3 regions of the Viridibacillus sp. KH_047 genome follow, and region 3 is predicted to be linked to each of the others. Evidence: riboswitches for the same ligand, from Rfam matches in the RefSeq annotation. Region 3 holds a riboswitch; each other region holds the start of a gene.

What was found. A riboswitch is a leader RNA that binds a small molecule or an ion and turns the genes downstream of it on or off. The one in region 3 is predicted to bind lysine.
Region 1: another riboswitch for lysine. It lies ahead of AC3IS5_RS02455 (cysteine hydrolase family protein); the one in region 3 lies ahead of AC3IS5_RS19270 (amino acid permease).
Region 2: another riboswitch for lysine. It lies ahead of AC3IS5_RS05075 (aspartate kinase); the one in region 3 lies ahead of AC3IS5_RS19270 (amino acid permease).

What each region holds. Positions count from the first base shown of each region.
Region 1 is NZ_CM174479.1:478,594-491,384, reverse strand. It holds gene AC3IS5_RS02465 (alpha/beta-type small acid-soluble spore protein) at 1-14, shown strand, start outside; gene AC3IS5_RS02460 (APC family permease) at 174-1,532, opposite strand; gene AC3IS5_RS02455 (cysteine hydrolase family protein) at 1,548-2,264, opposite strand; lysine riboswitch at 2,434-2,618, opposite strand; gene AC3IS5_RS02450 (LysR family transcriptional regulator) at 2,983-3,873, opposite strand; gene AC3IS5_RS02445 (NAD(P)-dependent alcohol dehydrogenase) at 4,108-5,199, shown strand; gene AC3IS5_RS02440 (YehS family protein) at 5,516-6,022, opposite strand; gene AC3IS5_RS02435 (MFS transporter) at 6,528-7,787, opposite strand; gene AC3IS5_RS02430 (tRNA dihydrouridine synthase) at 8,504-9,472, opposite strand; gene rlmD (23S rRNA (uracil(1939)-C(5))-methyltransferase RlmD) at 9,962-11,323, opposite strand; gene cydS (cytochrome bd oxidase small subunit CydS family protein) at 11,547-11,654, opposite strand; gene AC3IS5_RS02415 (cytochrome d ubiquinol oxidase subunit II) at 11,670-12,695, opposite strand; gene AC3IS5_RS02410 (cytochrome ubiquinol oxidase subunit I) at 12,692-12,791, opposite strand, start outside.
Region 2 is NZ_CM174479.1:1,006,368-1,019,158, reverse strand. It holds gene racE (glutamate racemase) at 1-688, opposite strand, end outside; gene AC3IS5_RS05110 (MarR family winged helix-turn-helix transcriptional regulator) at 699-1,157, opposite strand; gene AC3IS5_RS05105 (helix-turn-helix domain-containing protein) at 1,233-1,454, opposite strand; gene AC3IS5_RS05100 (acyl-CoA thioesterase) at 1,530-1,973, opposite strand; gene sdhB (succinate dehydrogenase iron-sulfur subunit) at 2,135-2,911, opposite strand; gene sdhA (succinate dehydrogenase flavoprotein subunit) at 2,914-4,671, opposite strand; gene AC3IS5_RS05085 (succinate dehydrogenase cytochrome b558 subunit) at 4,734-5,342, opposite strand; gene AC3IS5_RS05080 (YslB family protein) at 5,615-6,028, shown strand; gene AC3IS5_RS05075 (aspartate kinase) at 6,087-7,319, opposite strand; lysine riboswitch at 7,443-7,624, opposite strand; gene uvrC (excinuclease ABC subunit UvrC) at 7,684-9,459, opposite strand; gene trxA (thioredoxin) at 9,683-9,997, opposite strand; gene AC3IS5_RS05060 (electron transfer flavoprotein subunit alpha/FixB family protein) at 10,191-11,168, opposite strand; gene AC3IS5_RS05055 (electron transfer flavoprotein subunit beta/FixA family protein) at 11,201-11,974, opposite strand; gene AC3IS5_RS05050 (enoyl-CoA hydratase) at 11,999-12,772, opposite strand.
Region 3 is NZ_CM174479.1:3,939,209-3,945,573, forward strand. It holds gene AC3IS5_RS19265 (acetyltransferase) at 181-369, shown strand; gene AC3IS5_RS19270 (amino acid permease) at 526-1,986, opposite strand; lysine riboswitch at 2,094-2,272, opposite strand; gene AC3IS5_RS19275 (aminoglycoside 6-adenylyltransferase) at 2,396-3,262, opposite strand; gene AC3IS5_RS19280 (CynX/NimT family MFS transporter) at 3,410-4,627, shown strand; gene AC3IS5_RS19285 (VOC family protein) at 4,784-5,593, opposite strand; gene AC3IS5_RS19290 (M20 metallopeptidase family protein) at 5,606-6,365, opposite strand, start outside.

The DNA.
Region 1 (12,791 bases), 790 kb from region 3:
ATTCTGGACAATAAAAATCCAAAGTAAGAAGGTAGAGTTATTATGCTCTACCTTTTTACTTTGGATTACCTTACTGAATATAGTTTATTACTACTTTCTCCCGCTTTTTCCTTATCCATTAATCTCTTCTTATTAACATAGTTGTTTTACTACTTATGATATTTAACTAAAAACTATATCTCTTTAAAACTTGGAGGATATTTTTTAAATCCTTTTGTTGTAATTAGCGCATAAACAAATCCTATAGCTAACCAAATAAATCCTATTTTTAACGTCATTGGTGACAGATTGATAAATAAGTAGAAACAGATTAAAAATCCAAGAGCCGGAATTAAAAAGTAACGAATAAATTTCTTCTCTTTTTTACGGAAATAATAATACACAATTACGGATAAATTAACGAGCATAAAACCTGCTAAACCACCAAAGTTCATTAATTCTGCAACTAGGTCAATTGGTAAAAAAATCGCACCTACTATACTAATGCTACACAATAATAAAATATTATAGACCGGTGTTTTATATTTCGGGTGTAAATGTGTAAAGAATTTCTTTGAAAGTACTTCATCACGTCCCATACTAAACATTAAACGTGAAGCACTTGCCTGACCAGTTATACCTGCTGTAAATGTCGAAGCAATAATAGCTACTGTGTAAAGTGTTGCAAGCAGTGCACCACCTGCAGCATTTGCAATATCAAATAGAGCTGTATCAGCTGAGCTGAAGCTAGTTACATCTGGCCATACCAGTTGTGCAACATAAGCTTGTACGATAAAAATAACCCCACCGATTAAACAAGAAAGAATAGCCGCTTTCCAAATATCATCTTTTGGATTTACTGCTTCTTCTGATAATGTTGTGATTGAGTCAAATCCCAAGAACGAGAAGCAGGCCATCGCTGCACCAGAAATAATCGTTGTCATTACGAACGTCTCATCATTAAAGAATGGTGTAATCGAAATTAAAGAAAATACACCATCTTCAACAACAATCGCTTTCATACAGAAAATCACAAAAATGACTACAACAATCCCCATGAAGATTACAAGGAGTTGGTTGGTTTTAGCAGCTATTCCGATTCCCAGGACATTTACAACAGTAATTATACCGGCAATAAGTAATACCCACGCCCAGTATGGAATCGCTGGAATTAATGCATTCGCATAGGATGCACCGACCATGAAGACAATTAATGGCACTAATACATAGTCCATAAACATCGCCCATCCTGCAAAAAAACCTAAATGTGCGTTAATCGCACGTTGTGTATATGTATACGTAGAGCCACCAATTGGAAACGCCGCAGCCATTCGACCGTAGCTATATGCAGAAAACATCATCGCTACCATCGCGACTAAATACGCTAACGGTAGCATACCGCCTGTTGATTCTGCCGCAAAGCCGTATATATAAGCAGGAGCAATTGGTGTCATAAACGCGATACCATAGATTACTAAATCTTTCAGTGTGAGAACACGTTTAAAATGAGGAGCTACATTTCCTTGAGTTGTATTGCTCTGAACATTACTCATTTAAAAGCTTCCTCTCTACCCTTGAACTACTGCACGTTGTTCAATTTCTTCTGTAATCAAATCAATGACTTCTACTGTGCTCATTACTTGGCAATAAATTTGATTCATAATCATAATTTCTGCATCATGAAGTTGTTGCGTAGCAGCTGCACATGCATCCTCAACTAGAATCACTTCAAAGCCTGCATCAGCTAGACTTCGTACAGTTGAAGCTACACATTGGTCTGTCACAACTCCTGTACAAACAACCGTTTCAATACCCATGTTGCGAAGTAAAAATTCATAATTTGTGCCACTTAAAACACTGTCTGTCGTTTTATTTACTACGATTTCATCGTCTAATGGTTTTAATTCATCTACCATTTCTGCTCCCGGATCACCGATTGGTAATAAAATATTGTTCCAACCTGGGCGACGTTGTACAGGGGAACGGTCACGTCCGTCCTTATGATGACATGCAATACGACCGAAAGTTACTTCTAAACTATTTTCGCGGAAAAAGTCTAGTAGTTTTTTATTGTTTGGAATCGTTAAGTTATCAATACGATCAAAGAAATATGTCCATTTATCAAACATGTCTTTTTCTCGTGCAATTTGAGCATCCAATCCATCTCGGCTAATAAATTGATGTTGCATATCAACTACTAAAAGCGCTGTTGTTGCTGGATCTAATTTCATTTTTTCTTCACCCGTCGGAATAAAATCATAATAAAGTGTTTGTTGTTTTTCCATTATACGTTCCTCCATTAAGCTCCTATAAGCTAAATTAGTTTTTAACTAAATAAAAAAGAGATCCTCTATGTGCTAAAGAATCTCTTGCAGACAATAAAAAATGACTACATCATTTCTGATTAAGAAACCAAAAATGATGTAGTCATTCTAAAGTCCCCAACCCTGTCTCTTATGAGATAGCACAACTTAATAAACCGGGAAGTTCATTAAGACAGTCCTGTGGTTTTTCACCACAGACCCAGCACGTAATGATGAGAATCCATTGCATGCTTCGGCGACATTCCCTTCTGAATAGCTTCTTCGTCTTCTCTGACTCTACTATTCGCTAATAAATATCGCACCTCTACCTCACAATCAAAAAAGTGAGGTTTATTTAATTATTAAGACCATTATATTGTTATAAGATTTTTCTGTCAATACAGATTTTTGTAATAATTACAAAAGTAGACTTAGCACAATATATTTAATTATGTTTTTACTCTATCCCAATTCCAACTAAGTCACCCACTCTACATGTGTGGAGTGTATGTGGCAACACAATGGATGCTGGTGGGTTTATGTAAAATGATTGGTTAATTTCAGAAACCAATCATTTGTTATTTAATTTATAAATAGTACGCTTAAACAATAGCCATTATATGTTGAAGAAATCTATTTATTGTTTATCATTCAAGCATGGGCCACAGTTACTTAAACAGAACTTTCGTATGGAAATTTATTAAGTGGTCATATGTTCTTTCTTTAAAAATTCCATTAGATATTTTTTGAATTGTAAGACTGCATGTTTAGATGTTTTTCCTTTTAACCAGGCTAGACCAACCGGTCGATAACAATAAGGTTCAATTAACCTAATTTTTTTCAAGTGTGTTAATTCTTCATCGGTATATGCATATTTAGGAAAAAAAGTAATCCCTAGATTCTCTTTGACTAAGTTTAAAATAATCGACAATTCTTTTCCCTCAAACTTTATATTCGGAATAAATCCAGCTTGCTTACAAAAAGAGTCTGTTACAACTCGCCAATTTAAGCCAATTGGGAATGTAATAAATGATTCGTTTTTTAACTCTTCTAAACTTACAAACTCCCTAGTGGCAAGACGATGTTTTTCAGATACTAATAAATAAACTTCTTCATTAAATAAATGAACCCATTCAATTTCTTTGTCTTTTATTTGAGATGTTGAAATACAAATATCAGTTTTTTCATCTTTAAGTGATGCTACCATTTCATCATCTGACATAACATGTTGACTCATTTTTGTATTTGGTCTTTGCGATAAAAATCCACCCACTAATTTAGGCAAAAATCCAGATGTCATAACACCTAGTGAAAAATCCGCATTTCCTAATCCTGCTAAATCATATATCTCATTTTCGGCATCCTCTAATAATTGTAGTGCTTTTTCTACTTTTTCTTTATAAATCTTGCCGTACTTATTTAATTGTATTTGTTTCCCTTTCCGATCAAATAACTGTATCCCTAAGTTTTGCTCTAACCTGGCAATCGATTTACTCAGTGAGCCCTGAGAAATTTCTAGTTCAACTGCAGCTTTTGACATGTGTTGATATTCAGCAACTATTAAAAAGTATTCTAGTTGGAGTAACTGCAAAAAAAAAACCTCCCCCTTTATACCGTATAGTAAAACATTAATTTTCAATCATTTTGTGTACATGTTACCACAATTTATTACCAAAACAACACTTATAACCCTAATGGAATATGTAAGTACTTAGCGGTTATTGAAACACTTTCATTTAAAACATATGATGGAATTGTTCGATAAATTGACACATTTAATTATACAATATTCGCTATAAAGGCGTGATTAAAAGGAGAAGTTATTATGAAAATCCAAGCAGCAGTATCACACAATGTTGGAGAAGCATTAAAAATTGAAGAAGTAGAATTAATGGAACCAGGTTCTGATGAAGTTCTTATTAAAATAGTCGCTACAGGTGTTTGTCACACTGATGCAGAATCAATCAATGGGAAAGGCGCTCCATTTCCAGCAGTACTTGGACACGAAGGTGCTGGTATTGTAGAAAAGGTTGGTTCTAGTGTTACAAATGTACAACCCGGAGATCATGTTGTTCTTTCATATGCTTATTGTGGCGAATGTTCACAATGTTTAACTGGACACCAAAACTTATGTGAAAGAACAGTAGAACTTAATTTTGGTGGTAAATCAAAAGATGGTGATAACCGTATTCATCAACATCATCATTCAGTTTCGTCTTTCTTTGGTCAATCTTCATTTGCAACGTATTCAGTTGCCAATAAAAACAATGTTGTAAAAGTAGATAAAGACGTTGATTTAGCATTATTAGGTCCATTAGGATGTGGTATTCAAACTGGTAGTGGCACAGTCATGAATAGTTTACGTTCAGAACCAGGTACTTCTATTGTTATTTATGGTGGTGGTGCAGTTGGTTTAAGTGCAGTGATGGCTGCTAAAATCATGGGACTAAAGCATATTATTGTTGTTGATCTTCACCAAAGTCGTTTAGATCTTGCAAAAGAACTTGGTGCTACTCATACACTTAATGGTAAAGAAATGGACGTTGTAACAGAAATCAAAGAAATTACAAACGGTGGGTCTCACTATGCTGTTGAAACAACAGGTGCAACACCAGTAATTAAACAATCAATTGCTGCTTTACGCGTATCAGGTAAAGTTGCCATCGTTGGTATGGGTGGAGATGTAACAATTAACTTTACAAATGATATTCTAATGGAAGGTAAATCTATCGTTGGTACAGTTCAAGGAGATTCAGTACCGCAACAACACATTCCTAAATTAGTGAACTACTATAAAGAAGGAAAATTCCCATTCGATAAATTAGTAAAATTCTATGACTTCGAAGACATTAATCAAGCATTTGAAGATTCAAAAACAGGTATCACAATTAAACCAATAGTAAAAATCGCCAAATAGTTTTAGTTGTTAACATTAACCCACACAAATTTAGACCTTTCTAGTTTTGTTTGGGTTTTATTGTATTAGCTAAAAATCAAAACCAACAAAAATTCTGATATATATTAAACTAATTCCAACCACGCGACAGCTTCGCAATGTGTCGCATGCAGGCACATACCACATAGGAGATAAATTTATCTAAACATAAATAATCATACATTTGAAAAAAACATCCTCAATATTTGTGATTGTATTATTACAAAGTTAATCGTTAAAACACAAAAAGCCCTTTCCGTGAAAGAGGCTTTTTGTGAAAATTAAATATGCTATTCCATTACGCTCTATACCTAACAGCCAATCCTTTTAAGAATTTACGTGCGAAATTATCGCCGCACTCTTTATAATTTCTATGCCCTGGTTTTCTAAAGATAGCGCCTAATTCACCTTTTGAAACAGCTATACCGCCATCATCAAGGATATCCAACATATCTTCTGTTGTTAATTGTAGTGCTACTTTCAATTTTTTCAGAAGCATATTATTCACATGATCCTTAGTTGGTTCAGGAGCTTTTGGTTGCCCTGGTTTTGCATCCTGTTTTCCTCTTTTAAAAGTAATGAAGCCATTTAAAAATGACTCTAACATTTTATAATCACATTTTATCTGATCGTCATTTTCTTCTACGTTAACTTCATCATCAAATTCATCTTTTGATTTTGTCAGTATCTTTGGTACTTCTTCTCTTGATACTTCCATACCACCAAGCTTAAATATCTCTACCATATCTCTATTTTTTATATCTAGAGCGTACCTTGTTCTAATTAAAATATCATTGTTATCCATTTATAATGCACCTCATACTATTGCTTTTTTTCTTCATCGCTTCAGCAGTTTAATTGTCCTTTAAGAATCTTAACACGTATATACACAACGTTGTTAGTAGTACCTAAAAAAAATTCGATTTCTATCAATTAGCTTTAGGAGTCGACATCTATAATTACATCACCTAAATTATTCAAAAAGAGTGATAAAGACATACTACTCTACAAATAAGTGTAAACACTTTTACAATCTCCATTTTCACAAGAACTAGCGTTTATTTCAAGTTATGTCGTATTCTCTTTTATAGCTTTTTCAAAATTGAATTGAGCTAGTACTCACACATCATTATTTTCTCGTTCACTAACTAATCTATACTAACCATTTGTTATTTTTATAATTAAACAATTATAAAAAAGACCATAGGGAATTTTTAAATCCATGGTCTTTTATAGCATCGCACAGTATGTGGTTTTGAATTTAGACTTCTTCAATATAAACTGAATAAAGTCATATGATTAATATGCTATCAATCAAAACGGGAATGCTGACGCTTTTCCTTATATGAAATCAATCCAATCAAGCCAACTATGGAGAAGATAACAGGCGCAATGAAACCATAATAGTATCCATCAACTTGATTACCTGTAGTAGCTTGAAAATGATCCAATATATATCCAAAAATGATTGGTAGCAAGACAGCACTTAGAAAGCCACCCGTATTCGCAACTCCAGAAACAATGCCGGATTCCTTTATAGGGAAAGATTGACGTACAGCTGCAAAAGTTAATGCACTTGACCCATATCCAAATCCAATGATAAAGAATAGTATAATTAGTAAGAAAAATGACGGATGCCCATTAGATAAAAGGAAAGAAAACCAACCCAATAAAACCGTGCTATGAACGACAATATATGGCCTTTTTATTGTTTCTAACCGGCTTGAAATCCAACTAGTTAGGGGAGCTCCAATAAGTGCCCCGATGAGACCAACCATAATCAGCTGGCTTGCATCTGAGCGTGTCATTTCATACATATTCATCCCATATGGTACTGCCCAAGAACTGATAAACCCTACATAACCTCCAACTACTCCAAAATGACAAAAGAATAGTGCCCATGCTTGCCGATTTGAAAAAATTCTCCGCAATAAAACTACTGTTTTTTCGCGTTGTACTTCTACTGTTACAACTACCGGTTCATCCAAAAAGATTCGTTTAGGCTTTTTTACAAGTACAATATAAAGGAGAAATCCACATAAACATAATAATAGTCCTGCTGAGAAAAATGCTGCTCTCCAACCAAGTAAAAGTATCAATGTGGAGAAAGGGACTGTCGCCAATAAGAAACCAAGACTTCCTGTCATTCCCGCCAGCCCAATTAATCTCACAAATTCCTTTGTATGAAACCATTGGGCCAAAATTAGCACCATATTAACCCATATAGTCGCATCCCCTATCCCAGTTAATATTCTGGAAAAGAAAAGGACGAATTCATGTGTACCAAGACTATAAATGATTGTACCTAAACCTGTAAGTATGGCACCGATAATTAGAAAAAAGTTTGGGCCAAAACGATCGGCCAAAATCCCCATCGGAATTTGCAAACTCGTGTACACTAAAAATTGTATACTCGTCAATAACCCAATCGTTGATGCAGTTACATTAAAATCCCTCATCAATTGATCCGTAATCAATCCCGGAGCAGTCCGTTGGCTCGCCATTAACAAGTAAGTAAACAATACAGAAACAAATACAATCCATCTGTATCTGCTATTTTGTTTGTCCAATGATCACTACTCCTATTAGCTTTTAGTCTATATATATGTATTCATGTAACGGTAAAAAACTGTTTTCCAGAGTTATTTTATAATTTGAATTGGGGTGGAAATGTTTTAGTTCACTAAGTTTAATAAAAAAGCTTGAATCTTGGATTTTATCGCCTCTGCACAGAATCTTGAGCCCCCCTAACCTTTTCACCAAATTTCAACCCATCATACATAAGATACTTCTTATCATCTTCTTCTCAATCTATACTTCGTTCACAAACAAAAAGTGGATAAAGGATGGAGAGATTGGGATAACCCCTTTTCTCCATCCTTTATCCACACGGTTTGTACAACTTTATTTCATATAGCAAGAGAATCTATTTTTGCTTTACAATACTAGTTTCTACCACGCGACCGCTTAAGTTAGATTTTCTATCTTAACTCGCCTAATTCATAAAATCATAGTAAAACAGACGGTTTAGAAGTGCATTATAACACTTCTAAACCGTCTGTTTTTAACATTTCAAATATCTATTAAGTTAAATTCTTTACCCTAACGTCCCTGATCCTAATTACTATCAGACGCGTTACACAAAAATTCATTTCAATTCGAGCCATGCACAACACTCAACATGTGTTGGGTATATGTGGTGCTGGTGGGTTCAATACCGCATTCATCCCTGCCAATTTACTGCTTAATAAGCTCTAACTTTTTTTTCAGTTACATCATTCTATCGTCAATCAACATTGTTTGATTCAAAGTTATCAAGTAATGCACGCACTTCATCTGTTGATTTCGTGTTCATCAATTGATTTCTTAATTCAGCAGCTCCAGGGAATCCTTTGACATAAATTTTGAAAAAGCGATGAAGCCCTGTCATTGATCGTGGTAGTACTTCCGCATATTGATCTTGAAGATCAAGCTGCAGTCTTAAAAGATCAAGATACTCTTTACTGCTATGCTCTTTTGGCTCTTTTTCAAAAGCAAAAGGATTTTTAAAAATACCTCGCCCGATCATAACGCCATCAATACCATATTGTTCAGCAAGCTGCATCCCAGTTTGACGGTCAGGAATGTCTCCATTGATTGTTAGTAGCGTATTCGGTGCGATACGGTCACGTAATTTTTTGATTTCCGGAATTAGCTCCCAATGCGCATCTACTTGGCTCATTTCCTTTCTTGTACGTAAATGAATAGAAATGTTCGCAATATCCTGCTTTAAAATATGCGTTAGCCACTCCTCCCACTCATTTATCTCGTTATAGCCAATTCGTGTTTTCACGCTGACAGGCAGTCCACCCGCTTTTGCTGCTTGAATAAGTTCTGCCGCAACTTCTGGACGCAGAATAAGGCCACTACCTTTCCCTCTCGTTGCCACATTCGGTACAGGGCAGCCCATATTAATATCGATGCCTTTAAATCCTAGCTCTGCCATGCCAATACTCATTTGACGGAAATATTCGGGATTATCCCCCCAAATATGTGCCACCATTGGCTGTTCATCTTCTGTAAAAACCAAACGGCCTTGCACACTTTTCATGCCCTCTGGATGACAATAGCTATCCGAGTTTGTAAACTCTGTGAAAAATACATCCGGTCGACCGGCTTCACTTACTACGTGACGAAAAACAACATCTGTTACATCTTCCATTGGTGCAAGTACAAAAAACGGCTTCGGTAAACTCTCCCAAAAATTCTCTGTCATATTTAATTTCAAATCCTCTCATTATGGGTACATAGTCAAACGCTCATCCCAAAATTAATAACTAAAATGTTTCTATTTCTTTATTACTTATGCCATGTTTAATATTTAATAGATTAATCCCACCAGTCCCTAACAGTGTTAGGAATATATGTGGACATTCCATAGATGTCTGCTAGTTAAAGTCATTAAATCATTTTAAAGTATAACCTAGCTTTATTAATTTATCTTCATACAATGTTCTCTTAACTATATTTTCATGTTGAAAAAAATATAGTTGGCATTTTCACTTTTTATAATGACCTTGTTATTGAACGGTATTTTTCGTTAAGAAAGGGTAATATAAAAAAATCACGATTTCATTTTATATTGATACATTTCCCCCCACAATATTAGCTTGATTTATTTGAGAAATGTAAAAGTAAAAGCAGATTATTTAGAAGTACATTATCATACTTCTGAACCATCTGCTTTTTTCATTTTACTGTTTAATTAAACTAGCTCCAACCAAGCGACCGCTTCACAATGCGCCGTATGTGGGAACATATCCACAGGTTGCACTTCCTGTGTTTTATAGCCACCATCTTCTAAAATCCTTAAATCTCTTGCCAATGTAGCTGGGTTACAAGATACATACACAACACGTTTTGGACGTTGCTCTAAAATGGTATTTAACAATGCTTCGTCGCAACCTTTGCGTGGTGGATCGACTACTAAAACGTCTGCTGTTTTGCCTTCTTTGTACCAGCGTGGAATGACTTCTTCTGCTGGACCTGCCTCGAAATACGTATTTATAAAGCCATTCAGTTCAGCGTTACGTTTCGCATCTTCAATTGCTTGCGGTACGATTTCCACACCCATTACAGATTTCGCTTTTTGTGCTAGGAATAATGAAATTGAACCAATGCCACAGTAAGCATCGATCACTGTTTCGTCCCCTTTTAGGTCTGCGTAATCTAAAGCTTGCTTATAAAGTACTTCTGTTTGCTCAGGATTTACTTGATAGAATGAACGCGCTGAAATCTCAAAGCGTACGTCACCAATTGTATCTTCAATGGTGTCATTGCCCCATAGTTTTAGCGTTTCGTTACCGAAGATAACGTTTGTTTTTTCACCATTAATATTTTGCATAATTGATGTTACATTTGGTACGAGTTGCTTGATTAATTCCACTGCTGCTTCAGCTTGCGGGAATTTGCGCTTTTTCGTTACAAGTACTACCATTACTTCGTTTGTTGCGCGGCCTTTGCGTACTACTACATGGCGTAGCATACCTTGTCCTGTTTGCTCATCATATGGTTTAATACCTAACTTCCAAAGACGTGGTTTTAAGCCTTCTAAAATGGCGTCTGCCTCTGCCGTTTGGATTAGGCAACGATCTGTATCGACGATATCATGTGATTTTGTTTTGTAAAAGCCTGCAATCGGTGCTTCACCGTTTAGGCCAAATGGAATTTGAGCTTTATTGCGATAGTTCCATGGATTGTCCATACCTTTAACAGGTAACACTGGTGCGTCAATCTTACCGATACGAGTCATGACATTACGGACCATTTTTTCTTTCCATTTCAATTGACCTTCGTATGATAAGTGCTGTAGCTGACAACCGCCACATTGTGCAAATACAGGGCATGGTGCCGCGACGCGGTCAGGTGAAGGTTCTGTAATGTTGATAATTTTTGCAAAGCCGTAGTTTTTTAGTGTTTTCAATACATGGACTTCAGCAGTTTCATCAGGCAGTCCACCTTGGATAAAAAGTGGGTAACCATCGATTTTAGCAACCCCTGCTCCGTCATGCGTTAAGTCTTCTATATAAACCGTCAAGCGGTCATTTTTCTTTACTGGTGCTGTCATTTTCGTACTTCCTCCATTTCAGTTCTTCTATTGTACCATGACCTCTTAGAAGGAACAAAAGCGCCGAGTGCCCGTTCACACCCGTCAAGCGGTGAAGAACACTCATGTGGAATCGCTTTTTGACTTCATTTGAGTGTTTGAAGCGGCCTCGAGGGTGTGGCAGACGAAGCTAGATGCAGAAAAATCCAAGTGCCAGAATCGACACTTGGATTTAAAAAGTTAATTATTCACCTTTCGTAACTGGCCCATCTTTTAATGCTACAAAGAAGGCTACGGCAATGGATGCTGCTAAAATGATAAATGGTGCATAGAAAATTAGAAAATTAACCATTCTGAAAATCCTCCCTTATGCATGATGGTCTTTTTTTCCACGAATATAATCTTTGTTGAATAAGAATAACTTCAAGAGCAAATATATTGATGGTATTAGCAGTAAAAGTCCTAGCACGAAAGCAACTACTAAAGCAGTTGCCATTGCTGGATTCGTAAAGCTATCATATATAGTCAAATATGGGTAAAGTAAATATGGATAATGTGAGATACCGTAGGCAAAAAATGCTAATGCAAATTGACCAACAAGTAAGCCTAGTGCCCAGCTATAATGCTGTTGCTTCCAAATAAACCATACTGTAATGACAAACATGATTGCTGACAGACCGAACATCCAACCAATATCCATCATGCGATTAAAATGTTCGACGTTATGTTTACTTAACTCAAACATAATCCCAATAACAGAAATTGCTAATGGCCCCGCCCAAATAAGCGCGTATTTTCTTAGAAGCTTTGTAGCTTTGCGATCTCCAGCTTTATCTGCATACCAAGTTAAAAATACCGCTGATATATATAAAACAGCCGCTATTGCCAACACGACTATACTCCAAGTTAATGGGCTTGTGAACAATGCATGATAATCCAGCACTGGATTATCATTCACCATCGATACAAAGCCACCTTCAGAAATCGTTAACACTACTGATAATGAAGCTGGGATTAACAATCCTGCTGCTCCGTACATAAACGAATAACCTTTATGTCCCCGTGACCCATACGATTCAAACGCGTAATAACTACCACGAATAGCAAGGAGAATAATCGCAATACTTGCTGGCACGAGTAATGTTGTCCCGTAATAAAAAGCTGTTTTCGGGAAGAAACCAACAACTCCCACGAAAAAGAATACTAAGAATACATTCGTTACTTCCCATACTGGTGACAAATAACGTTGAATAATATTCGTTAAAATATGTTCTCGCCCAGTTAATACACCATAAGCATTGAAAAATCCTGCACCAAAGTCAATCGAACCAATAATTAAATACCCAAGTAAAAACAGCCATAATACAGAAATCCCTAGAATTTCTAATGTCATGAGAAGTCACCGCCTTTTTCAGCTTTGCGATCTTCAATTTCTTGTTCAATTGGATTGTGACGGAACATGCGACGAAGTACAACGACACTACCAACA
Region 2 (12,791 bases), 1.3 Mb from region 3:
CTAATTGTTCCTTTCTTGCTATATGATGATAACTCAGTAGATTTTGGACGTCCTTAGCTGTTTCTTCTGCTGAAGACACAACTTGAACGTGTTCACCTACAGTCTGTTCAATATTCCGCTGAATAAGTGGATAATGTGTACAGCCTAAAATAACCGTATCAAAACTTGTTTGATGTAATGGTTGTAAACTTTCTTTTACTAACTGGTCAGCAAATTCCCCTTCGTACTCGCCACTTTCCACTAAAGGAACAAATGACGGGCAAGCTAGTGATGTTACTCTACTAGATGATGAAAGTGAATAGAGCGCCTCATCATATGCACCACTCTTCACTGTGCCCTCTGTACCAAGGACTACAATGTCATGGCTTTTCGTCGCTTTAATCGCTGCTCTAGCACCTGGGTTAATAACACCGATAACTGGGAAAGGACATTTCTTTTGCAAGCTTTCTAAAGCAACTGCAGTTGCGGTGTTGCAAGCAATGACAAGCATTTTAATATTCATTTTCGACAATGCGTCCGCCATTTGCCATGTAAAGGTTCTCACTTGTTCTTGTGAACGTGGTCCATACGGGCATCTTGCTGTATCACCAATATAATATATGGATTCGTTCGGTAGTAATCGTAGCATTTCTTTTACAACGGTTAGTCCACCAACACCTGAATCAATCACTCCGATGGGAGCATTCACGTTAACCGCCTCAATCCTGGTTCATTTCGTTATATAGTTTGTGTAATAATCTTGATAATTCTAGTACTTCTGTTTTACTAAAATCTGTTACGATGTCGTTTAAGTATTTTTGACGTTTTACAATCACTTCTTCAATTATACGTTCGCCTTCTTCTAATAGATGGATTCGAACAACTCGACGATCCTCATTGTCACGTACACGTTTAACAAGCGCATTTTTTTCCATGCGATCGACTAAATCAGTCGTCGTGCTAAACGCTAAATACATTTTATTTGATAAATCTCCAATTGTCATGTCACCAATCTCATGAAGCCATTGTAACGCAATGAATTGCGGAGGTGTAATTGTATAGTTACTTAATATTTCTCGACCCTTCTGCTTAATTAATGCCGAAATATGTCGAAGCTCTTTTTCCAAAAATGCTACTTGTTCAGCATCATGTGTGGACTTTGGATCTTGATTTGTCATGTGAACCTTCACTCCTCAAAAGGATTACTTATCCCTTTATTGTGAAGTGTTTTGACGAAAATGGCAAGAGCACATTCATCCTAAAGACAATTCTCCTAGACGAAGAAGCTCAATCATCGCTTGTGCACGGCCTGACACACCGAGTTTCTGGATAGTATTGGAAATATGATTGCGCACAGTTTTTTCACTGATGTGAAGTTGTGTGGCTATTTCCTTTGTCGAAAAGTCTTTTACAAGTAATTGAAAAATTTCCCGTTCACGCTTTGTTAACAATGAACGATGATGTGAATGACTCATCACACGCGGCCCTCCAATCCCCTCTTCCATGTAGCGTATGTCGGAAGTGGCAAAGCGGTGACGGCTATTCAAATTTTATACTTGAACACTCTGTAATTGTGATTCATTCCACCTTATAGACTTCCCAGTTTGACGGTTCATTTGCACAATGGTTCCGCGTCCTGTAAAGCACATCTCTTCCTTATTATTGATTGCCAAATAATGTAGATCTAATGATGAGTTGCCGATATTCTCTATTTTCACAAAAATATTCAATTGCTCCTCAAAGTACACTTGCTTCACATAATCACATTGAATATCTGCCACAACAGGAATGGCTTCTTCATCTACTTGCATCCATTTTCCCATAAAACCAAGATACTTTAAAAATTCGATTCGTGCATATTCAAAATATGTGATTGGCACTGTATTATTCATATGTCCAAACATATCAGTCTCTGAAAACCTTACTTGCACAGGTACTGAAAACGAAAACCCCTTTTTCCATTCTTCCATATTACTAATGTATGATGATTGCATAGTATTTCCCCCTTTGAAAATGAACAGTTATTCATTTAATTATAACAGAAAATACCAATGATAAACACGGACAAACATTCTATAAATAACACAAAAACAGCTTCACACAAAAGTGTGAAGCTGTTTTAAAAGTTTCTAATCTGTTACTTTTCAATAATAGATTAGTCAACCATATGGTCAGAACCAAAGAAGTTTTTGAACATTTGTACTGTAGTAGCACGGTTCAAAGATGCGATAGAAGTAGTCAAAGGAATACCTTTTGGACATGCTACTACACAGTTTTGAGAATTACCACAGTTAGCAAGACCGCCTTCGCCCATGATTGCCGCTAGACGCTCGTCTTTGTTCATTGCACCTGTTGGGTGAGCATTAAATAAACGTACTTGTGAAAGTGGAGCTGGTCCCATGAAATCAGAATGAGTATTCACGTTAGGACATGCTTCAAGACAAACACCACAAGTCATACATTTAGATAATTCATAAGCCCATTCACGTTTGCGCTCTGGCATACGTGGACCTTCACCAAGATCATAAGAACCATCGATTGGAACCCATGCTTTCACTTTTTTAAGTGAATCAAACATGCGGCTACGGTCGATTTGCAGGTCACGAATGACAGGGAAAGTGCTCATTGGTTGTAATTTAATTGGTTGTTCTAGTTGGTCAACTAACGCTGAACATGATTGACGAGGACGACCGTTAATAACCATTGAACATGCACCACAAACTTCTTCAAGGCAGCTCATGTCCCATGAAACTGGAGATGTATTTTTACCATCAGCAGTTACTGGATTACGTTGAATTTCCATTAATATAGAAATTACGTTCATACCATGACGGTAAGGTACGTTGAATTTTTCCCAATATGGTTGTGAATCCGTTGTATCTTGACGTTCAATTTCTACACTAATATATTTCGTTTCAACTGCTTGTCCCATGATTATTTATCCCCTTTCTTTGCAGAATAGTCACGTTTACGTGGTGGAATTAACGAAACATCAACTTCTTCGTAGCTTAATTTAGGCTCAGTAGATGGAGTGAATTCCGCGATAGTTGTTTTCAAGAAGTTTTCATCATCACGTTCTGGGAAGTCTGGTTTATAGTGTGCCCCACGACTTTCATCACGATTTAACGCACCTAAAGTAATAACACGAGCAAGAGCCATCATGTTTTTCAACTGACGAGTGAATTGTACACCTTGGTTACTCCATTTAGCAGTATCGTTAATGTTGATGTTGTTATAACGTTCTTGTAATTCCATGATTTTATTGTCTGTTGCTCTTAATTTATCGTTGAAACGTACAACAGTAGCGTTAGCTGTCATCCATTCACCAAGTTCTTTGTGAAGTAGGTATGCATTTTCGTTACCGTCTAATTTCAATGTATCATCCCATTTTTGCTGTTCTTCAGCAACTGCGGAATCGTAAATTGAAGAAGGAAGATCTTCTACATGTTTTTCAAGACCTTTGATGTAGTTAACAGCGTTTGGTCCTGCAATACTACCACCATAGATAGCTGATAATAATGAGTTAGCTCCTAAACGGTTACCACCGTGTTGAGAGTAATCACATTCACCTGCAGCAAATAGACCTGGAATAGTTGTATGTTGATCGTAATCTACCCATAGACCGCCCATAGAATAATGAACTGCTGGGAAGATCTTCATAGGTACTTTATGTGGATCGTCACCTACGAATTTTTGGTAGATTTCAATGATACCACCAAGCTTAATGTCAAGTTCATGTGGATCTTTGTGAGAAAGATCTAGATAAACAACGTTTTCACCGTTGACACCAAGTTTTTGGTTAATACAAACGTCAAAGATTTCACGTGTTGCAATATCACGTGGCACTAAGTTACCGTATGCAGGATATTTTTCTTCTAAGAAGTACCAAGGTTTACCGTCTTTGTAAGTCCAAATACGGCCACCTTCACCACGAGCAGATTCTGACATTAGACGAAGTTTATCGTCACCAGGAATTGCTGTAGGGTGAATTTGGATGAACTCACCGTTCGCGTATTTAGCACCTTGTTGATAAACGATAGATGCTGCCGAACCAGTGTTAATCATTGAGTTTGTTGATTTACCGAAGATAATACCAGGACCACCACTTGCCATGATCACTGCGTCAGAACGGAATGCTTTGATTTCGTGAGTTGTAAGGTTTTGTGCTTTAATCCCTTTACATACGCCTTCGTCATCAAGAACTAGTCCTAAGAATTCCCAACCTTCGTATTTTGTTACTAAGCCTTCTACTTCCCATTTACGAACTTGTTCGTCTAGAGCGTATAGAAGTTGTTGACCTGTTGTCGCACCAGCAAATGCTGTACGGTGCATTAATGTACCACCGAAACGACGGAAATCTAATAAACCTTCTGGTGTACGGTTGAACATAACACCCATACGGTCAAATAAATGGATGATTCCTGGTGCCGCATCAGCCATTGCTTTTACTGGTGGTTGGTTCGCTAAGAAGTCCCCACCGTAAACTGTATCATCAAAGTGGATCCATGGAGAATCCCCTTCACCTTTTGTATTAACAGCACCGTTGATTCCGCCCTGTGCACAAACAGAGTGTGAGCGTTTTACTGGTACTAATGAGAATAATTCAACTTCTGTGCCCATTTCGGCTGCTTTCATAGTAGCCATTAAACCAGCAAGACCGCCGCCAACGACTATCAATTTGCTTTTAGCCATGATATTTCTCACTCCTCTTTCAATTAGTAATCAAGCGCTTACATGATTTTAAGTGCACTGCCTTATACGAATGCAAGTAAAGCCGATACGCCGACTACAGATAACACTAAGAAAATTAAAATAGTAACATATGTTGCGATTTTTTGAGATTTTGGAGATTGAGTAATTCCCCAACTTACTAGGAATGCCCAAACACCGTTAGCTAAGTGGAAAGTTGCTGAAATAATACCAGCGATATAGAATGCTACCATCCAAGGATTAGATAGAACATCTGCCATCATGTTGTAATCAACTTCAGTTCCAAGTGCTTTTTGGATACGAGTTTGGAAAATATGCCATGCGATAAACACAACTAGGAATACTCCTGTGAAACGTTGCAATACGTACATCCAGTTACGGAAAGTGCTAAAACGTTTAGTGTTTGGTTGCCCAGTGAAGGCTATGTACACACCATAAAAAGCATGGAACATTAATGGAATGTAAATCACAATCCATTCTAGAGCCCATAAGAATGGGAGACTCCCCATAAATTCACTTGCTGTGTTAAATGATTCTGCACCTTTTGTTGCTGTAAAGTTAATAAACAAGTGTTGCGTCAAGAACAGTCCAACTGGAATAATTCCAAGAAGTGAATGCAGTCGACGCCAATAAAACTCTCGATCTTTCGACAAAACTGTTACCCCCCTTAATACTGAAAATAGACAGACGAACAACTACCAACGCTTTCCAACGCGGTATCCATTGACTGCATATTTCATCATGGTACAATATTATGACAAGTTCATTGTACTCTCATCATGGCAGAGCGTCAAGGTAACTAGCACTATTTCTAGATACCTTTAAATCATGCTTTTTTCTCGTAAATACATAAATATTCTACTAGAAAACGCTATTCTCTAACTCTGACAAAAATTAGACAAAATTAAATGAAAGAAGGCAAATCATGTCATCTACTAACACTCAACACTTCCCATTATTTGGTTACGAACTAATCAGAGATCACGTTCTCTCGTCTGTTCTTGGAAAAAACGAGGAAGATATCCTATATTGGTGCGGCAAAGAGTTAGCACGCAAGTTTCCTTTATACAGCATGGAAGAAGCTGTTTCATTTTTTCAAGAAGCCGGATGGGGAGAGCTTTCTATAGAAAAACAATCTAAAGATGAAACGTTTTATACTCTCACTGGAGATCCTGAGGCTATGCAATTTGACAAACGCTGCTTCCGTCTTGAAAGTGGCTTCCTAGCAGCTCAACAAGAGAAAATCAGTGGTTTCTTAACAGAATGCTACGACGAAAAGAAAGCAAAACGTGGGCTTGTACGATTCCATGTTAAATGGGATTTAAAAGACAAACTATAAAAAGAAGCTGACTAAATATCTGTTCAAGATGGCTAGTCAGCTTCTTTTTATTTTATGATTAAACTTGAATTGCTAGACTAGCTGCCAACTCAAATTCATCATGTAATGCGTTTGCAGTTAACAACATCGATTCTTGTGGAATGACAACAGAAATTTTTATTTCAGAAGTACTTACCATTTTCAATGTAATGTTTTCTTTATGTAAGCGATCGAACATTTTTGCGGCTACGCCAGGATTAGACACCATACCAGAACCTACAATCGATACCTTAGCTACGTCCTCTTCATAATTCACATGACAATAACCAATTTTAGATTTATTTGCTTCTAATACTCGAGCGGTATCTGCTAAATTTTCTTTCGTAATAGTAAATGATACTGAAGGCTCTATCCCTTCGAGTATAGTTTGAACGATAATATCAACATTTATATGATTATCAGCTAAAACCGTGAAAATATTGACTAAAGAACCTTTATAATTCCCCTCGTATCCTACCGTTACACGAACAATATCTGACATAAACGCTACTCCACGTACAACTAAATCTTTTTCCACTTCAACTTCCTCCTTCATAATTGTTCCTTCATCGTCTACATAACTAGAGCGAACTGCTAATGGGATCTTGTAGTTTTTTGCAAACTCTACGGCACGTGGATGTAAGACACCTGCTCCTAAATTTGCTAATTCTAACATTTCATCATATGACAGTTCCTGTAGTTTGCGAGCTTTTGGAACATAACGTGGATCTGAAGTGTACACACCATCAACATCTGTATAAATATCACAGCGCTCGGCACCTAATGCTGCAGCTAAAGCAACTGCTGTTGTATCTGATCCTCCGCGACCTAGAGTTGTAATATTGTTATTACTATCGATTCCTTGGAAACCTGCAACTACCGCAACTTGGCCTTTATCCAATGCTTTTTGCACATTTTCAGATTGGATTTCAACAATGCGGGAATCACTTGGAATCCCTTCCGTTAAGATACCAGCTTGCCAACCAGTGAAAGACTGCGCTGATAACCCTAAACTTTGCAATGCAATCGTTAATAATGAGATAGTCACCTGCTCACCAGTTGTTAAGAGCGTATCCATTTCACGCTTCGATGGATTTGGCATTACTTCATGTGCCATCTCTACTAACTTATCCGTCGTTTTACCCATTGCTGAAACAACAACGACAATGTCATAGCCCTTATCTTTCTCTTTCTGAATGCGCTTTGCCACATGCAATACGCGTTCAATCGTTGCAACTGATGTACCACCAAATTTAAAAACTAAACAACTCACTCATAACCTCTCCCTTATTTGTTATGACGACCGTATCACAATGACATCTTATGAAAAAAGCAGCCTTCCACACGTTTCCGTGTGAAAAGCCGCCTCGTAGCATGCACGTTCAAAAGAACATTCATGTGAGATAGCCCTCCAGAACCGAAACGGATCTGACAATTCTACACTTGTTAAATGTAGAACCAGTAATAAATTTGAAATAGTCAATTTATCACTTCGGCGGCCTCCCCTTTCATCAGCAGTCATAGGATCTATTCATCCTCTTGCTGATTACTCTTGAAATCCGCGCCTCTATCATCACTAATTAGTGATTATTTATAATAGTAATGTTACTTTAACATAATTTTCAGATTACTGCAATTTATTTTTCAGAAAAATAAGTAAATATGGTATGAGCTAGTTTTTTTGGTACATTCGCAGCAATTAACTCTTCATAGGATGCCTCACGAATTTTTTTAACAGATCCAAATTGTTTGAGAAGCTGCTGCTTACGTTTCGGACCAATTCCTTCAATTTCATCGAGAACAGATGTAATGGCATTCTTCTCATGTAATTGGCGATGGAAGGTAATAGCAAAACGGTGAACTTCATCTTGAATTCTTTGTAAAAGATAAAATGCTTCACTCGTTCTCTTCAACGGAATAATTTCTGGCGGCGAGCCATACAGCAATTGAGAAGTTTGGTGTTTATCATCTTTTGCCAAACCTGCAATAGGAATATCTAAACCAAGCTCATCTTCTAAGATTTCTCTTGCCACTTCCATTTGTCCTTTCCCACCATCAATAACGATTAAATCGGGTAAGGGTAAGCCATCTCTTAATACACGAGTATATCTTCGGCGAATGACTTCTCGCATTGCTCCGTAATCGTCGTGCTTTGCAGCAACTTGAATTTTATATTTTCGATAATCCTTTTTGCTCGGCTTACCGTCAATAAAAACAACCATCGCTGAAACGGCGTCCGCACCAAAAATATGGGAGTTATCAAATGATTCTATGCGAAGCGGTGTCGCAATATTCATCGCATTTCCCAATTCTTCGCAGGCACCTATTGTCCTTTTTTCTTGACGCTCAAGTAACTGGAATTTCTCAGAGATAGCAATTTGTGCATTTTTACTCGCTAAATCAACAAGTTCTTTTTTCTTTCCCCTTTGAGGAATCGTCACTTTTACATCAAGTACTGTAGCTAGAAGGTCCCCTTCAATATTCGTAGGTATGAAGATTTCCTTCGGCTTGATATGTTCTGCCTGTTCATAAAAGCGTCCCACAAATGTTAAGAATTCTTCCTCAGGGTCTCGATAAATCGGGAATAATGAAACATCTCTCTCGATTAACTTTCCTTGTCGTACAAAGAATACTTGGATACACATCCAACCTTTATCAACCGCATAACCAAAAACGTCACGGTTCGTTAGATCAGTAAGCGTAATCTTCTGGCGTTCCATGACAGTTTCAATATGGGCAATTTGATCTCGATATTCTTTTGCTCGTTCGAACTCTAATTTTTCAGCTGCATCGAGCATTTTTGCATTTAAATCTTCTTTAACTTCCCCGTAGCCGCCGTTGAGAAAACTCGTAATATCTTGAATTATCTCTTGATATTGCTCTTTCTCAACTTCTTTTACACAAGGAGCTAGACATTGTCCTAAATGATGATATAAGCAAACTCGATTCGGTAAATTTGTGCATTTCCTTAGCGGATATAGGCGATCAAGTAATTTTTTCGTTTCATTTGCAGCAAAGCTATTTGGATAAGGTCCAAAGTATTTACCATTATCCTTTTTAACTTTTCGGACTATAAGAAGTCGAGGGTGCCTCTCGTTCGTTATTTTAATATATGGATACGTCTTGTCATCCTTCAGCATAATGTTGTATTTCGGATCATGTGTTTTAATGAGGTTTAATTCTAAGATAAATGCCTCTAAATCCGAAGATGTCACGATGTACTCGAAGTCTTCTATTTCACTAACAAGTCGTTGCGTTTTACCATCGTGGCTGCCTGTGAAATAAGAACGTACGCGATTTTTTAATACTTTAGCCTTGCCGACATAAATGATTGTTCCTTGACGATCCTTCATCAAATAACAACCAGGTTGGTCAGGTAGAATAGCTAACTTTTGCTTTATTAATTCGTTCACCTTATCACCTTCTTAGAAAAGTGCGAGCACCTAGGTCCGTTCTGACTATCATAGACAAATTGTCATAAAGGTTGCTCTTTAACCTCCATTTCAAATGAGCTTTTGATCTCGAGGGCCAGGCGCTGTATCTAAATTTTATACAGAATAGTTTTAATCTCTATTAATTCTAAAAAAAACCGGGAACCATTGTAGGAACCCGGTTTAATATTCATTTTTTCTAAGATTAAGCGTGTTTTTGAATGAATTCTGCTAATGCTTCTTTCGGTTGGAAACCAACAGTTTTATCAACTGGCTCTCCGTCTTTGAATAATAAAAGAGTTGGAATTGACATAATGCCGAATTTGCTTGCTGTTTCTTGGTTTTGGTCTACATCAACTTTAACAATTTTAGCTGCACCGTTTAATTCAGAATCTAGTTCTTCTAAAACAGGAGCGATCATTTTACAAGGTCCGCACCAAGTTGCCCAAAAGTCAACTAGTACTAAACCTTCTGCGATATCATTTGAAAAGCTTGCATCTGTTGCGTGTACGATTGCCATATTAAATATCCTCCTTCAACTTACGTATAACGGTAGTATAGCATGGATGAAAAGCACGAGCGACTGTTATGCTTATAACAGCATTATTTTGCAATAACGATAGTAAAAAACGTCTATCACACGTTAGTATGTATGCTTATATGAAGAAAACCCTGTAAATGGTATGACCGTTTACAGGGTTTAGACGCATCTATTATGCGTTTACTAATAACTTTTTGAACTCTTCAGTAAGCATTGGGATAACTTCAAAAAGATCTCCAACGATACCGTAGTCAGCTACTTTAAAGATATTCGCTTCTGGATCTTTATTGATCGCAACGATAACTTTTGAGTTAGACATACCAGCTAGATGTTGGATTGCACCTGAAATACCAGCAGCGATATAAAGATCAGGTGTAACTACTTTACCTGTTTGACCGATTTGCAATGAATAATCACAGTAATCGGCATCACACGCTCCACGTGAAGCACCAACAGCGCCACCTAGTACGTTAGCAAGCTCTTTTAATGGTGCAAAACCGTCTTCGCTTTTCACGCCACGTCCACCAGCTACTACTACTTTCGCTTCTGATAAATCAACGCCATCTGTTGATTTGCGAACAACTTCTTTAATAATAGTACGTAGATTCGTAATATCTACAGAAATCGATGACACATCACCTGAACGAGATTCATCTTTTGCTAGAGGAGCTATGTTATTTGGACGGATTGTCACGAACACAAGTCCCTCTTTCACTTGTACTTTTTCAAATGCTTTACCAGAATAGATTGGACGGATGAAAACTACTGAGTCATCTTCCCCTTCAATATCTGTAACATCTGATACTAAACCACTTTGTAATTTACTAGCTAGTTTAGGAGAAAGGTCTTTACCTAGAGCAGTATGACCGAAAACGATTGCTTCTGGTTGCTCTTGCTCAGTAACAGCCATAAATGCTTGACTAAAACCATCAGAAGTATACTGTTTTAAATGTGGGTGTTCAACAGTCACTACACGGTCTACACCGTTTTGAATAAGTTCCTGGGCAAGATTCGCTACAGCGTCTCCGATTAGAACGCCAACAACTTCTCCGCTACCAGACACTTTTTTTGCAGCTGCAATAGCTTCGAATGATACATTTCTTAAGCTTCCTTCGCGTACTTCACCTAATACCAATACTTTTTTAGACATGTTATGTCCCTCCCATACAATTTAAAATCAGCTTAAACGACTTTCGCTTCTGAATGTAATAGACTAACAAGCTCTTTCACTTGATCAGATAAATCGCCTTCTAATACACGTCCAGCTACTTTTTGAGCTGGTAAGTAAATTTCAACTGTTGTAGTTTTTGCTTGAACATCATCTTCGTCAATATCTAAATCATCTAATTCTAGCTCTTCAAGAGGCTTTTTCTTCGCTTTCATAATACCAGGTAAAGATGGGTAACGAGGTTCGTTTAAACCTTGTTGTGCTGTCACTAGAAGTGGTAACTCTGCTTCAAGAACTTCTGAATCCCCTTCTACGTCACGAATGATTTTCGCTGTTTTGCCATCGATTTCAAGTTTTGTAATCGTTGTTACATAGTTTATGCCTAGTAATTCCGCAACACGTGGACCTACTTGACCTGAGCCACCATCTATAGCAACGTTACCACCTAAAATAAGATCTGCTTCTTTATCTTTTAAGTATTCAGCTAAAATATATGCGGCTGAGAATTGATCAAGCTCATCTAAATCATCTTCAGTGTTGATTAAGACTGCTTTATCAGCTCCCATTGCTAAAGCTGTACGGAGTTGTTTTTCTGCATCTTCTCCGCCGAGAGTAACAACTGTTACTTCGCCGCCTTGTGCATCACGAACTTGAATAGCTTCTTCGATTGCGTATTCATCGTATGGGTTGATGATGAATTCAGCTCCATCTTCTTGGATTGCCCCACCAGTTACAACAATCTTTTCTTCTGTGTCAAAAGTACGTTTTACTAATACAAAAATGTTCATTCAACTAACCTCCTAATACTATTTTTATTTTCCTGTGAAAGTTGGTTCACGTTTTTCGATGAATGCTTGGATACCTTCTTTGGCATCCTCAGACATGAAAACGGTACCAAAAGCTTTTGCCTCAGCTTCAATGCCTTCATAGAATGAAGTATGTTTAGCATATTGCAGCATGTCGATTGCAGCTTTTAAAGCAACCGAGCTTTTCTTCGCAATACATTTCGCTGTTGCAATCGTTTGAGGTAGTAATTCCTCATCAGAGAAGGCAGCGTTTGCTAAGCCCCACTTAACAGCCTCAGTACCGGAAATTGGATTACTAGTGAACATCATTTCTGCCGCTTTTGCTACCCCAACATATCGAGGTAAACGCTGTGTACCACCAAAACCAGGAATTAACCCTAATTGTAATTCAGGTAATCCTAATTTCGCGTTTTCAGTCACATAGCGGAAATGACAACTCATCGCTAGCTCAAGTCCCCCACCTAAAGCAGCGCCATGAATTCCAGCAATAACTGGCTTAGAGAATTTCTCTAAACGTTCAAAGACATCTTGTCCATTAGCAGATAATTTTACAAATTCAGCACCCGATGTAACATCTGTAAATTCTTTAATATCTGCTCCTGCTGAGAAGAATCTTCCTTCTCCATGCAATACAATGACTCGAACTGAATCATCGTGCTCTACAGCATTTAAAAGTTCATTTACTTCTAAAATTAGACCCCGCGATAAAGCATTAGCGGGTGGGCGCTGAATCGTTGCAATTGCAACCCCATCTTCAACTGTCCAACGTAAAAATTCCATACTCCCATTTCCCCCTTTG
Region 3 (6,365 bases):
AGACTATTCAATCTTTTTCGTGTTTTTAAAGCACTAAAACAAAAGGAACTATGTGGTATTTAACTAGTTCCATCTATTTAAATATTCCATTTATTTCAGCTCAGCACATTAGAACTTATGCTATAATTCTACTCAAGGTATTTTACAAAAAATACAATTTCAAGGAGTTGGAGATGAGGTATGGGTAAATGTCCTAAATGTGACGGAAACGAAATGAAAAAAGGAGTACTTCACAGTGGTGCTGTAATTCTTCAAATGGTTCCAGCAAATAATATCAGAGGCAAATCTTCACCTGTATCAGCTGAGTATTGTAATGATTGTGGATACATTGAAACTTTTTATGTCACTGAGCCTAAGAATTTGCAATAGCTTTTCTTATTCCACTATTGATTAATATGTCATTCAGATAATTTATTGCTTTACTCCCTATAAACACATTCATGAATTTGTTTATAATTGCAATTGGGTGTGAATTAATAAAACAAAAAAACTACGCAGCTTAGAGGCTACGTAGTTCTTTTTTAGTTAACGGTGACTATCAAAGTCACAATCTTCTAGTTTGACGATTTTCGTTTTATGAACAATTTTATAGCCAAACCAAATAGCTAAGAAAATTGGCAATCCGATATATGAAACAAGGATACCGTACCAGTCGATATGATCACCTGTGAATGCTGTATAGTTTTGTCCAACAACAACGATTGCACAAAGTACAAAGGCAAAGATCGGACCGAATGGGAACCATTTTGCTTTATAAGGTAATTCGTTTAAATCGCGACCTTGTACAATATAGGCTTTACGGAATCTGTAATGACTTACTGCAATCCCTAACCAAGCTACAAATCCACACATACCTGATGCATTTAACAACCAAATGTAGACAACACCATCACCAAAGAATGATGCGATGAATGATACACAAGCAACTAAACAAGTTGCCACTAACGCAGCCATCGGAATACCGCGTTTGTTTAGTTTAGTAAACATTTTAGGCGCTTTACCATCTTTAGCAAGCTCCCAAAGCATACGTGATGAAGCATATAAACCAGAGTTTCCTGATGATAAAATCGCTGTTAAAATGATCGCATTCATAATTGAAGCTGCAAACGCGATTCCTGCATTTTCAAATACTAAAGTAAACGGACTTACTGTAATATCACTACTAGCTAAACGTTCATCAGTAAATGGAATTAATAAGCCAATCGCTAAAATCGCTAAAATGTAGAATAACAGAATACGCCAGAAAACTTGACGAACAGCTTTCGGAATATTCTTTCCTGGATCTTCAGTTTCACCAGCAGTAATTCCTAGTAGTTCTGTTCCTTGGAATGAGAAACCTGCTGCTAAGAAGATACCAAACATTGCGAAGAAACCACCATGGAATGGACCATCTTCAATGAAGAAGTTTTTGAATCCAACTGGGTCATGTCCACCCATTAAACCAAATACCATCAAGAAGCTGACGATGATAAAGACGACAATTGTAACGACTTTAATAAGTGAAAACCAATATTCACTTTCACCAAAGCTTTTAATCGATAAGACATTCAAAGTGAAGATGATTACTAAAAATCCTGCGGTCCAGACGAATGATGATACATCAGGGAACCAAAATTTCATAATTAATGATACAGCTGCAATTTCAGCTGCGATTGTAATTGCCCAGTTATACCAGTAGTTCCAACCAAGAGCAAAACCTAGCGCTGGGTCAACGAATTTAGATGCGTAAGTACTAAACGAACCTGATACAGGCATAAATGCTGCCATTTCCCCTAAGCTTGTCATTAAGAAGAACACCATAATACCAATTAAAGAATATGCTAATAACGCTCCACCTGGACCCGCTTCGTGGATAGCTCCACCACTTGCTAAGAACAGCCCTGTACCGATTGTTCCTCCAAGTGAAATCATCGTCACATGACGACTTTTCAATCCTCTATTAAGACCTTGCGTTTCTACGCTTTGGCCGTTATTTTTATTACTCATTAAGAATCTCCTCTTTCCATTTTTCATTGCAAGAAGGTTAACTTGATGTCATAAAAAATACCATCACAAGGAATATGCGATGGTATCAAAACATGCCCATCAACCTTGATAAAGATAGCTCAACACGCCCGCTAAGACGTGACAGTTCTGCACCTTTCGGCAACAGCCCCAATGATTATAAGAAAAAGCTTATAAACACTTCGGCGATATTCCCTTTCAAATAGAATCACTGACGCTTTTCGCCTCATCCATTTTACTTTTTAATACCGCGACCTCTACCTCATCGAATGGATGAGGCATTGCAATATATTAATTTAATATGCCCCTATTATAATACAAGAGAGTTCTATGTTCAAGATGTAAATTTTCTTGAATATTAAAACATTTTAAGTTAATGTTTGTTAAATCTTCAAAATATTACTTCAGTATCACTCGGTAGCGTTTGAATATGCTTTAAATAATTGAGCACTTTAACACCTTCTTCATAACTTTGGAATGAAAGCATGCTAGCAACATTTGTTGCTGTACTTTGAAATAAATCACACATAGTAAATAGTGCTTGCCATGCTGAATCATAGCTAGCATTATTATATGTTGCAAGTAACTGCTCCCACATCTCTTTTGGTAATAGGTACTCAAGGTCCTTGCCGTTTTTACCAACACTTCTAGAAAAGTCTGTTTGCACTCCGACTTGCCATGAAAGCATTTGAATAAGCATTTCACGCGTATTATTAAAATGTGCTTGTGCATAGAGCATCTCTTTTCTCCATAATCCTTTCGCAATATATGTAGCAACCCACCAAAATTCATTACAACAATCTTTATAATGTTCTTCTGTTGGGCATTGTACCCAGTAATTGACGTCCGTTGGTAGAGGGAGTTTAGGGAGTGACCCATCTTTATCTAACAAGATTGTAGTTAAACTGTCTTCTTTACAATATGCTTCTTGTTCTTCGACAGGGATAAGCATCAAATCAATTCGGTTCCCATCCGAAAATTGCATCAAATATGTATAGCGCCCGCCAAGCTCAGGTTTAAACAACACCATATCTTCTGGCGTTTGCATAATGATCCTCTCTCCAAAAATATCTACCCAATGAGGATTGTTAGTAAATGATTTGATATCCGTCACAATATAAACGATATCAAAATCTTGAAAGGGATCCTTTTTTACATTTATATTTGTTCTTGAACCATTCATACAAACTGCACGTACTCGCTCATCATTTTCCGCTACATCTAGGATTAAATCCATCATTTGTTGCGCTGTTCTCATCATCAATACCCCCGTATTAAATTGGTGATTTTATTTTAAGCCATCTTATTAGGATTATCCATTTTCTTTGATATAATTAACCTTTGTCAATTAGTAGGTTTAAAATATTATAAGATTCATAAATATATATAATAGGAGGCGTTACAATTGGCAACAAATCAAGCTGTTCAAAATAGCAACAAGCTAAAATGGAATCGTAATGTTTGGTTACTTGTAATTGGGATTATTTTCATCGCTTCTACATTACGTGCTCCTTTAACATCTGTAGGTCCAATCATTTCATTTATTCGTGATGGCCTACATATTTCAAATGTATTAGCAGGATTTATCACAACGATTCCCTTACTTGCTTTTGCTGTTATTTCACCATTTGCGCCAAAATTTTCAAAGCGCTTTGGCATAGAACGTACTTTACTATTCTCAACAGCATTACTAGCTATAGGAATTCTTACTCGATCTTTAGGAACGACATCCATGCTGTTATTAGGTACATCCCTAATTGGTGTCGCAATTGCTTTTGGAAATGTACTATTACCAAGCTTAATTAAATTGAAATTCCCTTTACAAGTTGGATTATTAACAGGGTTATTCACAGTCTCTATGAATATATCGGCTAGCTTAGCAGCTGGGATTAGTTATCCGCTCGCTAGTGGTGAATTCGGTTGGAAAATTGCACTTGGTATTTGGTTCATTTTAGCGGTTATTGCCTTTATTGTTTGGCTTCCACAAATCCGCAAACCTAAGTCAGAAGTGAAAAGTGCCACTCAAACTAAGAAAGAACAAGTCCCACTTTGGAAATCTCCCCTTACTTGGACCGTTACATTAGCAATGGGTTTCCAATCTCTTATCTTCTATACAACCGCTGCTTGGATTCCTGAAATGCTGCAATCACAAGGTATGAGTGCTAATACAGCTGGATGGATGTTCTCCTTTATGCAGTTCTCACAATTGCCTGCAACGTTTATCATTCCTATTATTGCAGGTCGTAGAAAAGATCAACGTCCTCTTGTTGCAGTATACGGCATTCTTTATATAGTAGGATTTGGTGGTATTTTAGCTGGATGGACTTCATTGACAGTATTATGGATGATATTGCTAGGACTTGCAGGTGGTGCATCATTTAGTTTAGCGATGATGTTCTTCTCACTTCGTACGCGTACAGCTGATGAAGCGGCTGAATTATCAGGTACTGCTCAATCATTCGGTTATTTATTAGCGGCAGTTGGCCCTGTACTATTTGGCTTTATCCATGATATTTCAAATAGTTGGACAACAGCCAACTTCCTATTCCTTATTACTGTAGTATTATTAGTGTCAGCTGGTATGCATGCTGCAAAAGAAGGTTATGTTACACCTGAAAAGTAGAGATGAATCCGAGCTTATAATGGCTCGGATTTTTTCGTATTGTTAACTTAAAACTACATTATCCTAACCATACTAGTCATAGAAAAAAGCTATTACGCAGTCTCAATCACTGCATAATAGCTTCTCTAGATTTATCGGTGCACTAATCTATATAACTTATTTCTCAAAATGATAACGACCATTTAACAATTCAAATGTAGCAGGTTCTTTAGCTCCTGAGAAATTCACTTGGAATGGACATTCTCCTAGTTCTGCTAATACTTTTGCAACAACTCCCTCTCCAATAGGGCTAGCAAAGTATAAGTCACCGCCAGCTAATGTAAGAACCTGTATAATAGCATTCAACTCCGGATCGACATACGCTTCTGCAAACTCTAACCCTAAATATCGAGACCATTTTTCAGCAGTTTTTTCAGCATCTATTACTGCAAAAGTAACACCTGCAAAGTCCAACTTTTCTGGTTGCTTTCCAATGACTCCTTTTTCAACTTGCTCCTGTCTACGCTTATCATCATTGTCATCCCATTGAATAATAAATGGCAATTGAAGAGAGTCATTTTCTTCTCCAGCGTAAAGTAATTGCCAGCTTATAATACTGCCATCCGGTCGTTTTCTATTCATTGGCACTGGACCATTTACTGATAAACCTTGCTCTTTCAAACGCTCTGCTATACCTTCAATATCCGTTGTGCGAATTGCAAATCTTACGAAACCTTCTGTGAAATCATTATTTACTACTGTTTCAATAAGGCTGTGATGCAAATGCTCTGCCCCAGTTACTAGCTCTCTGTCGTATGTACCAAGGTACTCTATATAACTTAGATCAAAGTAACTAAGTGCATTGTACGTTCCGCGTCCTTCATGTACGCCACCTTCAACAGCATGAATTCCTTGGTTTTGTAATGATTGTATTACTTCTTTTGGTTCCTCTACAAAATGTACTACGTGATCAAAAGATAATGTCATGTTCAAGTCCCCTTATTTAAATAAATAATGTGAAACGATTTTCACAAATGCTTTCTCTATTGTTAATAACGCTCTTTCATCAAAATCGAATTTCGGATGATGATGTGCAAAATGAGTGCGTTCGTCGTCATTCTGTGATCCTGCTTTAAAATAAGTACCTGGCTTTTCATTTAAAAAGTACGCAAAATCCTCTCCACCCATTGACGGTTCAAATTCAATCACCGATTCAGTACCAAATTCCCTTTCAAATAAATCTTTCACAAGAGCAGTTTCAGCCGGATGATTGTATAAAGCTGGATAGCCGTGTAAATAATCAATTTCATATGTGGCATGTGCTGATTCCGTTATGCCTTTGACGATTGAGTAGATTTCTTCTTTTACCTTATTACGAACTTCATCCGTCATTGTGCGAACCGTTCCTTCAATAAGTGCCGAATCTGCAATAATATTAAAAGCACTTCCTGCATGGAATACACCGACTGTCACTACCGCTGCATCAAATGGATTTAAGCGACGACTGACAATTTTCTGCAACGCTCCAACGATTTCGCTACCCACAACAATTGAGTCGATGGATTGTTGTGGTTTCGCACCATGGCCACCTAGTCCTTGAATTTTAATCGCAAATTTATCAACTGCAGCCATTTTAAAACCATCCCCAACAGATACCTTTCCAACTGGTGAACCCGAATCTAAATGCGCGCCAAATACATAATCGACTTCCTTCAATACATCTTCAGCAATCATGAATTTCGCACCACCAGGAGGTTTT